3 regions of the Mesorhizobium sp. C268A genome follow, and region 1 is predicted to be linked to each of the others. Evidence: predicted binding sites of a transcription regulator. Region 1 holds the regulator's gene; each other region holds the start of a gene.
The links. The regulator LexA, encoded in region 1, represses DNA repair genes until DNA is damaged. The targets are predictions, from matches to a motif close to TGTTCNNNNTGTGTTCNG.

Region 1 (3,615 bases):
GGTCCGGTGCGGCCGGAGAGCTACGATTTCTCCTTCGACAGCTATTTCACCGGTATCGGCGGCAGCGGCTTCTTTCTCGGCAATCCGAAAACCATTGCTACGCAGGGACCGCCGCCGCTGACCGCACGGCTCTCCTCGGCAATCGAGAACGCGCGCGAAACATTGCCGACCATATCAGGGGCAAGATCGGCGGCGCCGAAGGCGAGATTGCCGCGGCGCTGATTGTCGGCGTGCGCGCCGGCATCCCGGACGAGGTCAACGAAGCGATGCGGCGCACCGGCATCTACCACATCATCTCCATCTCCGGCCTGCACATGGCGCTGGTTGCCGGCACCATCATGGCGTTGCTGCGTGGCGCCTTTGCGCTGTTTCCCGTTTTCTCTTCGCGCCGGCCGGTGAAGAAATATGCGGCCGCGGCAGCGCTTGTCTCGATCGCCGCCTATCTCGTTATTTCAGGCGTCGTGGTTGCCGCCGAGCGCAGCTTCATCATGCTGGCGGTCATGCTTGTCGCCGTGCTGTTTGATCGCGCCGCACTCACCATGCGCAATCTGGCGATCTCCGCCATTGCCGTCATCCTGGTGTCGCCGCACGAGGTGGTCGGTCCCAGCTTCCAGATGTCGTTTGCCGCCACCGCCGCCCTTGTCGGCGCCTATGCCGGCTGGGCCGATTACCGCGCCGACAAGGTGAGAACGCCGCTGGCAAAGCGCTCCTTCGTCGGCTTCCTGTCGCGAAAATTCGCGCTGGCCATGGGCGGCCTCGCCATGACCTCGATCATCGCCGGCAGTGCAACCTTGCTGTTCGCCATCTGGCATTTTCAGCGTGTGTCGCCGCTCAGCCTGATCGCCAATCTGGCCGTGATGCCGATTGTTTCGTTGATCGTCATGCCCTTTGCCGTGCTCAGCGCACTGGCGATGCCGTTCGGCGCCGACGGGCCGTTCCTCTATGTGATGGGCAAGGGTCTGATGGCGATGATCGCTATATCGGCCTGGATTTCCGAGCGCTCGCCGGTCGACGCCGTCGGGCTGATCTCCATCCGCTCGGTGCTGTTGGTGGCAGTCGCCCTCGTCATCGCCACCATGGCCACCACCTGGCTCAGGCTGGCGGCCGTGCCTTTCGCGCTGGCCGGCCTGTTGACGGTGCCGCAGGTGCTTACGCCCGACGTGCTCATATCCGAGGACGCACATTTGGTGGCCATGCAGATCGGTGGCGGCGAACTCGCCCTCAACCGCGAACGCTCCAACGAATTCACCACGGACAATTGGAAACGGGCGCTGCGGGCCGAAACCATTATCCCGCCCGAGATTTTCGAGGCAACAGATACGCGGTTCGATCTCGATCCGCTCGATCTGCCGCCCGGCTCGCCCTTCTATTGCACCGGCGATCTCTGTATCGCTCGACACCCTTCCGGAGCCATTGTAGCTCTTGCGAAAGACCGCAAGACGGCGCGGCCGGCCTGTGCCTTCGCGAGCCTGATCGTCATCGATGACGCCACCGCCTACAATCCGTGCCGCGACCCGCTGGTCCTGGTCGTGACGAAGAAACAGCTGGCCCGCGACGGCAGCGCCGCCGTCTTCTTCGATCCGCAATCGGCAGCGGCAGCGCCAACCATCCGGTTCGCCGTCGACAAGCCGTATCGCCCCTGGCACGAGCAACGCCGCTTCTCCCGCGACGCGCGCGGCCTGCCGCCTTACAACCAGCGTGAAAAGTACAAACCCAAGCCGGCTCAGTAGCGCCGGATCAATCCGACAAGCTTGCCCTGCACCTTCACCCTGTCCGGTCCAAAAATGCGGGTCTCGTAGGCCGGGTTGGCGGCTTCCAGGGCGATCGAGGCGCCCTTGCGGCGGAAGCGTTTCAGGGTCGCTTCCTCATCGTCGACCAACGCCACCACGATCTCGCCGGGGCTGGCTGTGTCGGCATTGCGGATGATGACCGTGTCGCCATCGAAAATGCCGGCCTCGATCATCGAATCGCCCTTGACCTCGAGCGCGTAGTGTTCACCGCCCATGATCATGTCGGGCGGCACCGAGATCGAATGGGTCTGATGCTGGATGGCGTCGATCGGCACACCGGCAGCAATGCGTCCCATCACCGGGATCGACACCGCCGAAACGGCGTCGTCATTGCCGGCCGACATCGAACGCGACGGCGAGCCCGGCTTGATCTGGCGGCCGATACCGCCTTGGCCCATCGCGCCTTGTCCTTGGCCGCCTTGCCCTTGGCCGGTTTGACCAAGACTGCCCTGAATGACGCTCGGCGAAAACTTCCTCGCCGCATTGAGGCCTGGTGCGATCGAGTCGGGCAGCCGCAGCACTTCCAGCGCGCGCGCCCGGTTCGGCAGCCGGCGAATGAAACCGCGCTCCTCAAGCGCCGTGATCAGGCGGTGGATGCCGGACTTGGAGGCGAGGTCAAGCGCTTCCTTCATCTCATCGAAGGACGGCGGGATTCCGCTCTCCTTCAGGCGTTCATGGATGAACATCAGAAGCTCATGTTGTTTGCGCGTCAGCATCGCGGCCCCCAGGGGTTCTGAAACCAGAATCAGAAAAAACAAACCCAGAACAAACACTATCTGTTCCAGTTGTGTTCCGCAACCTTTTAAAGTTTAATGAATGTGTTGACGTTTTGTTCAGCGTGACGTTCGGCACCGCGAGCGGCGCTCGTAGTCGTTGGCCGGCAACGGGGTGAAACGAAGACAAAGTGCCCTGCGTCGTCGGCTACGATCGCCGCTTCCTTTTCGGACGGGGCTGCGCAGCATCCGCGCCGGGTTCACTCTGGGCATAGACCTGCAGCGTGTAGCCGATGTGAGCGGTCATCAGAGTTTTCGCACGTTCGACGTCGCGATCGAGGGCCGCTTCCATCAGGGCGGTATGGTGTTCGATCGCCACGGCGTCGCGCAGGGCCGCCACGGCCTTCCGGTGGCCATCCGTGCGGCCGGCGGCGGCGCGCAGCGTCGGGGCCAGACCCAGAAAGCGGTGATGGCGATGCAATTGGTCGGAAATCGTCGCATTGAAGCGCAGCAGCCAGCTGGATGTCGCGGCACTGAGCAGCGCCGCATGGAAGGCATCGTGTTTTTCGTACCACGCGTCGACCGCATCATCCGATGGATCGTCGAGAACAGACCCGCACCGTGAGAGACGATAGTGGGCGGCAACGACCGCGTCTTCCCACTCACGGTCGCCCTTCTCGATCGATTCCACCAGCAGGGGCAGTTCGACCACCAGCCGCGCACGCGCCAAATCCTCGAGCTCCGCCCGAGAGACGGGAGCGACCGCAAACCCGCGGTTGCTGATGGCGGTCACAAGCCGTTCCGCCTCCAGCCGCGACAGCGCCTCGCGCAACGGCGTCCAGCCGATGCCGTAGGTGTTGCGCAGCGTGCTCAGCTTCAACGGCGCGGCAGGCGCCAGCCGGGTCGCAAGAATATCGCGCCTGAGCAGGCGATAGGCCACTTCCGTCTTCGAGGTCTGCTCGTCATCCAGCATCGTGATCCATCAGACATAAACGCTCGGGCGGATCATTATATATCAAAGCCTTTCAATGGGTGAATTATATATAATGTTTGACAGTTCAAGGGCGACCACTCAAGATCGCCGGCATGTTTGGGCGGCAGGCTCCGCCGCG
Region 2 (3,615 bases), on a different contig from region 1:
GATACGGGTTTGGCTGAGATGCGCTCTCACATGGCATTCTATGAAGTCAGGATGCCAAGCATCGTCACCGTCAAGAAAGGAGATCAGGGGCCCGGCTGTCGCGTCAAGCCCGGTCATCATTGCTGTCAACTGCCCGCCATTTTGCAGTCGGGGCAGAAAGCGGAAACGACTGTCGCCAAGCTGGGACAGACACTCTTCAATCCTTCGGCGGGAACCGTCGGTCGAAAAATCATCGACCACCACGCATTCGAACGCAGTGTATGTCTGCGCCGCTACGGATCGGATCGCAGTGTCGATGAATGCCTCTTGATTGAAACAGCCTACGCAAACGGATACGGTTGGTAGCGCGATGTGAGAACCAGCTCCGCTTGGGACGATGTTTTCTTTCAAGAGGCGCTTCTCCGTACACCAGATTTGATCGCCTGAGATATTCCGTCGATCAAATGGCGGTGTTTCTTTGCCAAATTTCTCTCTATCGAAGCGAGTTTTTCTCCGCACTCAAGATCGCAATTGCCGCATGTTGACCCTACAGCACGGGTATCGCCCTCCTACCAAATTCGAGATTGTCAGAGCCATGCTGCGTCATGGCCACAACCTCAGAAAAGGGCACCCTTCCGCGAAGTCGCAACCTGCTCTTCAGGCCAGTTTGCTGTCGGACGATCCGTTCATATCCTATTCGGGAATGTCCGGTACGCCGCTCGGATTAGCAAGTCATATGCCTTTCCGTCCACGCGGCCACCGCGCCTGGTTTCTCATCTCGCCAACCTGGTCCATCGAAAACAGTGCTAGCGTCAAAACCATCCGGACCTATGCCGTTCTGCATAGACTCAAGAACCCCCGTCACTCGCTAATCTTCCTATCCAACACTCAGGCCGAGACTGATCTGTTGAATCAGTCCGGCGAGGCCGCCGTCCTGCACAACAAGACGTCAACAACCTCCGAACACATATTCAGGCCTCTCGATGACGTCCCTGTAGAATTTGATGCAATCTACAATGCGCAACTGGCTCCGTGGAAGCGCCATGACTTGTCGCTTGGCATCCAGCGTTGCGCATTTGTCTTCTATCGAGATTCAAGCGGATCCTCCACGACGGAGTCGGAAAGAGCGCGAATAAATCGGCATAGGGAGCTCGCGCCGCATCACGTCTTTATCAACGAGTTTGACGGCACCGGCAAGCCTGTCCGATTGGCACCGGCTCAGGTGAACACGCATCTAAATCGTGCAGCCGTGGGAATCTGTCTCTCTCACCTGGAAGGACCAATGTTCGCCAGCACGGAATATCTTCTCGCGGGCCTTCCAGTGGTCACGACGCCGAACCATGGCGGCCGAGACCTTTATCTGGATGACGACTATTCGCTCACAGTTCCACCCGATCCTCGATCCATCGCGGAGGCTGTCTTAGCGCTGAAGGAGCGACGAATTCCCCGGGATTACATTCGTTCGCAAACTTTGAAACGAATCGAACGAGACCGCGGGCGGTTCATAGACCTTGTAAACGAGATTTTTCTGGAGAGCGGCTCTTCGCGCCGGATCGCCCTGCCTTGGCCTTTCAGATATCCTGTCATGGAGTGGCTTCCACCGCAGGTCGCGATCGATCGATCGCTTTCAGGTTCGGTCGATGCCTTCATCACCGCTTAGAAGCAACACCCTCAGATCGCCGAAGGGCCTAGTCGCCCTTGTTAAACGCGGTCGAGGAGGCGGAGCAGCCGTTCCATTTTGCTTGACCATCTTCCTTTTTTGCAACCGGCACAGCGCGCTGCAGCCACCACGAATGCATGTTCCTGTAATGTTCTTGCCTTGGCCTGAAATCTATGGTTGTCTTGTCCTGACGTCGCTCGCGGTCTGAACCACAAGGCCGAGGCGAGCCGATATCCGGGGGCAGAGCAAGATGGTGGCGCGGGTTCGCACGGTTGCTTTCCAGGGCATCGAGGCCGTACCGGTCGATGTCCAGGTGATGATCGCGCCGGGCAAGGTCGGCATGCAGATCGTCGGGCTGGCCGACAAGGCGGTGGCCGAAAGCCGCGAGCGCGTGCAGGCGGCACTGCATGCGTCGGGGCTGTCGATGCCGTCGAAGAAGGTGACGGTCAACCTGGCGCCTGCCGATCTTCCCAAGGAAGGGAGCCATTACGACCTGCCGATCGCGCTCGGCCTGATGGCCGCGCTCGGCGCCATTCCGGGCGACATGCTGGCCTCCTATGTCGTGCTCGGAGAATTGTCGCTCGACGGCACCATTGCCGCGGTCGCCGGCGCGCTGCCGGCGGCGATCGGCGCCAATGCCGAGGGAAAGGGCCTGATCTGCCCGTTCGGCTGCGGGCCGGAAGCGGCCTGGGCGGGCAAGGATTTCGACATATTGGCGCCGCGCAGCCTGATTGCCATCGCCAATCATTTTCGCGGCACGCAGGTGCTGTCGCGGCCCGAGCCCGGCATCCATGTCTCGGCCCGCGACCTGCCCGACCTCTGCGACATCAAGGGCCAGGAAAGCGCCAAGCGGGCGCTGGAAGTGGCGGCGGCCGGCGGCCACAATCTGTTGATGGTCGGGCCTCCCGGCTCGGGAAAATCGATGCTGGCGCAGAGGCTGCCTTCAATTCTGCCGCCACTGGCGCCCAAGGAACTTCTTGAAGTCTCGATGATCGCCTCGGTGGCCGGCGAGCTCGGCGAAGGCAAGCTCACCGACCGGCGGCCGTTCCGCGCCCCGCACCATTCGGCTTCGATGGCGGCAATGGTCGGCGGCGGCATCAGGGCGCGGCCGGGCGAAGTATCGCTTGCCCATAACGGCGTGCTGTTCCTCGACGAGTTTCCCGAATTCACGCCGCAGACCTTGGATGCGCTGCGCCAGCCACTGGAGACCGGCGACTGCATGATCGCGCGCGCCAACCACCGCGTCACCTATCCAGCGCGCATCCAGCTGGTGGCGGCGATGAACCCGTGCCGTTGCGGCATGGCCGGCGAGCCCGGCTATCGCTGCCTGCGCGGTGAGCGCTGCCGCACCGACTACCAGGCGCGCATTTCCGGCCCGCTGCTCGACCGCATCGATCTCAGGATCGAGGTGCCTGCGGTTTCGGCCGCCGATCTGATCCGGCCGGATCGGGCGGAGAAAAGTGCCGCCGTTGCGCAGCGCGTCGCGCGCGCCCGCACCATCCAGCGCGAACGGTTCGAGCGGCTCGGCGTGACCAGCGCGACCACCAACGCGCATTGCTCGCCTTCTGTTATCGAGGACATCGCGATGCCGGATGCCGCCGGCCTGTCTCTGTTGAAGGACGCCAGCGAAAAGCTCGGCTTTTCCGCGCGCGCCTATCATCGGGTGCTGAAAGTGGCGCGCACGCTGGCCGATCTCGAAGCGAGAGAAACCGTCGGCCGCATTCACCTGGCCGAGGCGATTTCCTACCGCATGATGTCGGAGCGGGTGGCGCAGGCGGCGTAACGCTCCTCCTTGAGGGGAAGGTGGCCCCGAAGCGGCAGGGTGGGGGTCGCCGAAGAATGGTCGATCTTTTTGGAGCCGAGCCGAGAAAGGGCCTCTGCAATGACATTGCTTGTAGTGTCGTCCGAAGGGAGTCGCCGCACTTCACGCAGGACCCCACCCGGCCCTTCGGGCCACCCTCCCCTCAAGGGGGAGG
Region 3 (3,615 bases), on a different contig from region 1:
CATTCGGCAAACGCCAAATTGCAGGCATCGTAAAAATCAAACCAAGCGGAACTGAACATCGGCATACTCATGAATTTATCAGAATAGAGTTCCGATCCGTGAAAAGCTTTCCTCTTTTCCTCAATGGTTTTATCAAAGTCCACCATGATGCGGCGAACCCGAGTTATTTCTTCAACGGTTTTCATTTTCTGGTGGGCCATCAATTCGGCAATGATGTCCCTTTGCCGCTGGGCCGGGGAGTCCAACGCCTTCTCCAAACTGCTAATCTTGTCCTGATCTGCTTTCCAAATGAAATAGGGGGCCGTTAGAAGTCTCAACGCGACACCTCCCCCTACTGCGAGGATGATGAACCAAGCGACATATCCCTGAATGGCTTCTGTCACTGCCTTACCCGCGACCACAAGGATTGCGGGGACTAGAACACCGGCAACGATTGAGAGCTTGTCCGTGAATAAGACTGAACCGGCGAAGGCCCGCCGCAAGCATTTCCCCAAATAGCCCATCGCCGCACAATGACCGGAATCCTTCCGGTTGTGGAGTCTTCACTTCTCCCGCAAGATGAATGCATGTGCATTTCGGGGGGATTACGATGCGGTTTCTATTCGTTGCGCTGTTCATGGCGCTAGCCACCCACGTAAGCGCGCAGGAAACCCAAGGGGTGACCGCTGAAGCCCCAAGCCAACAGGAAAGCAAAGGCGGGAAGGCAAACGATACTCAGCCCAGCGCCAACGAGCCTTCTATCCCGGTACGCATTATCGAAAGTCCAGAAGAGACCCAGCGTACCAGGGACCGCGAAGCCACAAGCGACAAGCACGAGTCCGATGATCTGAAAGCCCAGCAAGAAGCTGCCCAAGCCGCTGGCCGTAGCGCTACAGCCGCTGACAGGCAGGTAAACGCGGCATGGTGGCAAGTCGGCGTCGGTATCGCTGGCATTATTGCCATTCTGGTGACTATCGGCTTCACCATCCGCGCCACCAATGCCGCCGTTCGTTCTGCCGATCTGGCTGAAAAGGCCATCGCCGACGCGCGCGAAATGGGTGAGGCCCAGACTCGCGCCTACCTTGGCGTCTCGTCTGTCGAAGCCAGAATCGAAATGATATCGGTTCTGGGAGATGCCCCGGCCTCGTTCCTGACCATCAAGGTCAACGTAATCAACGGAGGAGTAACCCCCGCCAGAAACGTTGTGTGCATAGGTGGGATCACGACCATCGTTAAGAAGACTGAAACGGTGATCGCCTCCGAAACCAAAGCCAGAAACGAAGATTTCCTTCCAAGCAAGGAATACTGTGCCCTTGGTCACAGCGTTGAATTTGGCGATGAGGAATTGGCTAGATTCAAGCGACGAGACTTTGTGATTGGCGTACACGGTCGCATCACTTATGACCCCGTTGTCGGGGGGAAGGGGCGGTTCGTGGATTACCAGTACGTTGTCACTGCCTACCGCACCCAAGACCCCCTGCAAATCGAGCGGGTGAAAACCGCTTCCGACTAGCGCCATCGCGAGCGCCGCCACTAGCGTGAACCTACGCATTAGCGCACCCTCCGAATCGGAGAGGGCGATAGGTGTCTTTTCCTAGCAAAATATTTACATGCTTCACGGGGATACATCCGCGGAACGCACCATGAGACAAAAAAAGAACAAAACCGGATAAAGATTGTTTTTCAGATATTTGACCCCTCTTGCCAAACGAGAACAAACAAGGTACAAATAGGGCAGGGATTACGGATTGTCCGGCCTTCATTGACGACCAAGGGGTGATGTATCATGGCTCAGAATTCTTTGCGGCTTGTAGAGGACAAAGCGGTGGACAAATCAAAGGCTCTGGACGCGGCGCTGTCGCAAATCGAGCGCGCCTTCGGCAAGGGCTCGATCATGCGGCTGGGCGCCAATGAGCAGGTCGTCGAGATCGAAACCGTGCCGACGGGGTCGCTCGGCCTCGACATCGCGCTCGGCGTCGGCGGTCTGCCGCGCGGCCGCATCGTCGAGATCTACGGGCCGGAAAGCTCGGGCAAGACGACGCTGGCGCTGCACACGGTGGCCGAAGCCCAGAAGAAGGGCGGCATCTGCGCCTTCGTCGATGCCGAGCACGCGCTCGATCCGGTCTATGCCCGCAAGCTCGGCGTCGATCTGGAAAACCTCCTGATCTCGCAGCCCGACACCGGCGAGCAGGCGCTGGAAATCTGCGACACGCTGGTGCGTTCCGGCGCCATCGACGTGCTGGTGGTCGATTCGGTGGCGGCGCTGACGCCGCGCGCCGAAATCGAGGGCGAGATGGGCGATTCGCTGCCCGGCCTGCAGGCTCGCTTGATGAGCCAGGCGCTGCGCAAGCTGACCGCCTCGATCTCGCGCTCCAACACCATGGTCATCTTCATCAACCAGATCCGCATGAAGATCGGCGTCATGTTCGGTTCGCCGGAAACCACGACCGGCGGCAACGCGCTGAAATTCTACGCTTCGGTGCGCCTCGACATCCGCCGCATCGGCTCGGTCAAGGACCGCGACGAGGTCGTCGGCAACCAGACCCGGGTCAAGGTGGTCAAGAACAAGCTGGCGCCGCCCTTCAAGGTGGTCGAGTTCGACATCATGTATGGCGAGGGCGTCTCCAAGACCGGCGAACTGGTCGATCTCGGCGTCAAGGCCGGCGTGGTCGAGAAGTCCGGCGCCTGGTTCTCCTACAATTCGCAGCGTCTCGGCCAAGGTCGCGAAAACGCCAAACTGTTCCTGCGCGACAATCCCGACACGGCGCGTGAGATCGAACTTGCGCTGCGGCAGAATGCCGGGCTGATCGCCGAGAAATTTCTTGAAAATGGTGGCCCCGAGCGCGGCGAAAGCGACGACGGCTTCGAGGAAGAATCCGGCGCCATGTAGGGCACGGCCAGAGTTCGGCCATAAATCCAGTCTATTATCCGATGCTTAAGTAACCGAGTTCTTTAGTATTGCGTTTCAAACCGCCGGCCTTCGCGCCGGCGGTTTTCGTTTTTGGGCAGCGTGAAGCCGGCTTGGCAGTTGCCGGATTGGCCCAATTCCGTGTTTCTGGACAGGGTGGGGCGTGCCCGCTAAAAGGCCAAGTCAATCTTCTAAAAAGCAGAGACCAGTGTCCGCCGGCCGTGCCGGCGGTTTTCGCGAAAAGGCAGCACTCATGAGTGGCGTGAACGAGATCCGGTCGACATTCCTCGACTATTTCCGCAAGGAGGGCCACGAGGTCGTGGCCTCGAGCCCGCTGGTGCCGCGCAACGACCCGACGCTGATGTTCACCAATGCCGGCATGGTGCAGTTCAAGAACGTCTTCACGGGCCTCGAGAAGCGGTCCTATTCGCGCGCCACCACTGCGCAGAAAAGCGTGCGCGCCGGCGGCAAGCACAACGACCTCGACAATGTCGGCTACACCGCGCGCCATCTGACCTTCTTCGAAATGCTCGGCAATTTCTCCTTCGGCGACTATTTCAAGGAGCGCGCCATCGAACTGGCCTGGAACCTGATCACCAAGGAGTTCGGGCTGAACAAGGACAAGCTGCTGGTCACCGTCTATCACACCGATGACGAGGCGGCCGGCTTCTGGAAGAAGATCGCCGGTTTCTCCGATGACCGCATCATCCGCATCCCGACCTCCGACA

Region 2: the regulator LexA is predicted to act here: its motif matches at 1,778-1,795, upstream of NKL06_RS16325 (YifB family Mg chelatase-like AAA ATPase).
Region 3: the regulator LexA is predicted to act here: its motif matches at 1,690-1,707, upstream of recA (recombinase RecA).

The regions. Positions count from the first base shown of each region.
Region 1 covers NZ_JAMYVX010000003.1:1,098,612-1,102,226, reverse strand. Annotated here, with positions in the region: partial or broken gene NKL06_RS32200 (ComEC/Rec2 family competence protein) at 1-1,730, shown strand, start outside; gene lexA (transcriptional repressor LexA) at 1,724-2,506, opposite strand; gene NKL06_RS32190 (GntR family transcriptional regulator) at 2,712-3,476, opposite strand.
Region 2 covers NZ_JAMYVX010000001.1:3,370,832-3,374,446, forward strand. Annotated here, with positions in the region: gene NKL06_RS16315 (glycosyltransferase family 2 protein) at 1-390, opposite strand, end outside; gene NKL06_RS16320 (glycosyltransferase) at 575-1,639, shown strand; gene NKL06_RS16325 (YifB family Mg chelatase-like AAA ATPase) at 1,890-3,422, shown strand.
Region 3 covers NZ_JAMYVX010000001.1:137,639-141,253, reverse strand. Annotated here, with positions in the region: gene NKL06_RS00715 (hypothetical protein) at 1-383, opposite strand, end outside; gene NKL06_RS00710 (hypothetical protein) at 590-1,492, shown strand; gene recA (recombinase RecA) at 1,766-2,869, shown strand; gene alaS (alanine--tRNA ligase) at 3,141-3,615, shown strand, end outside.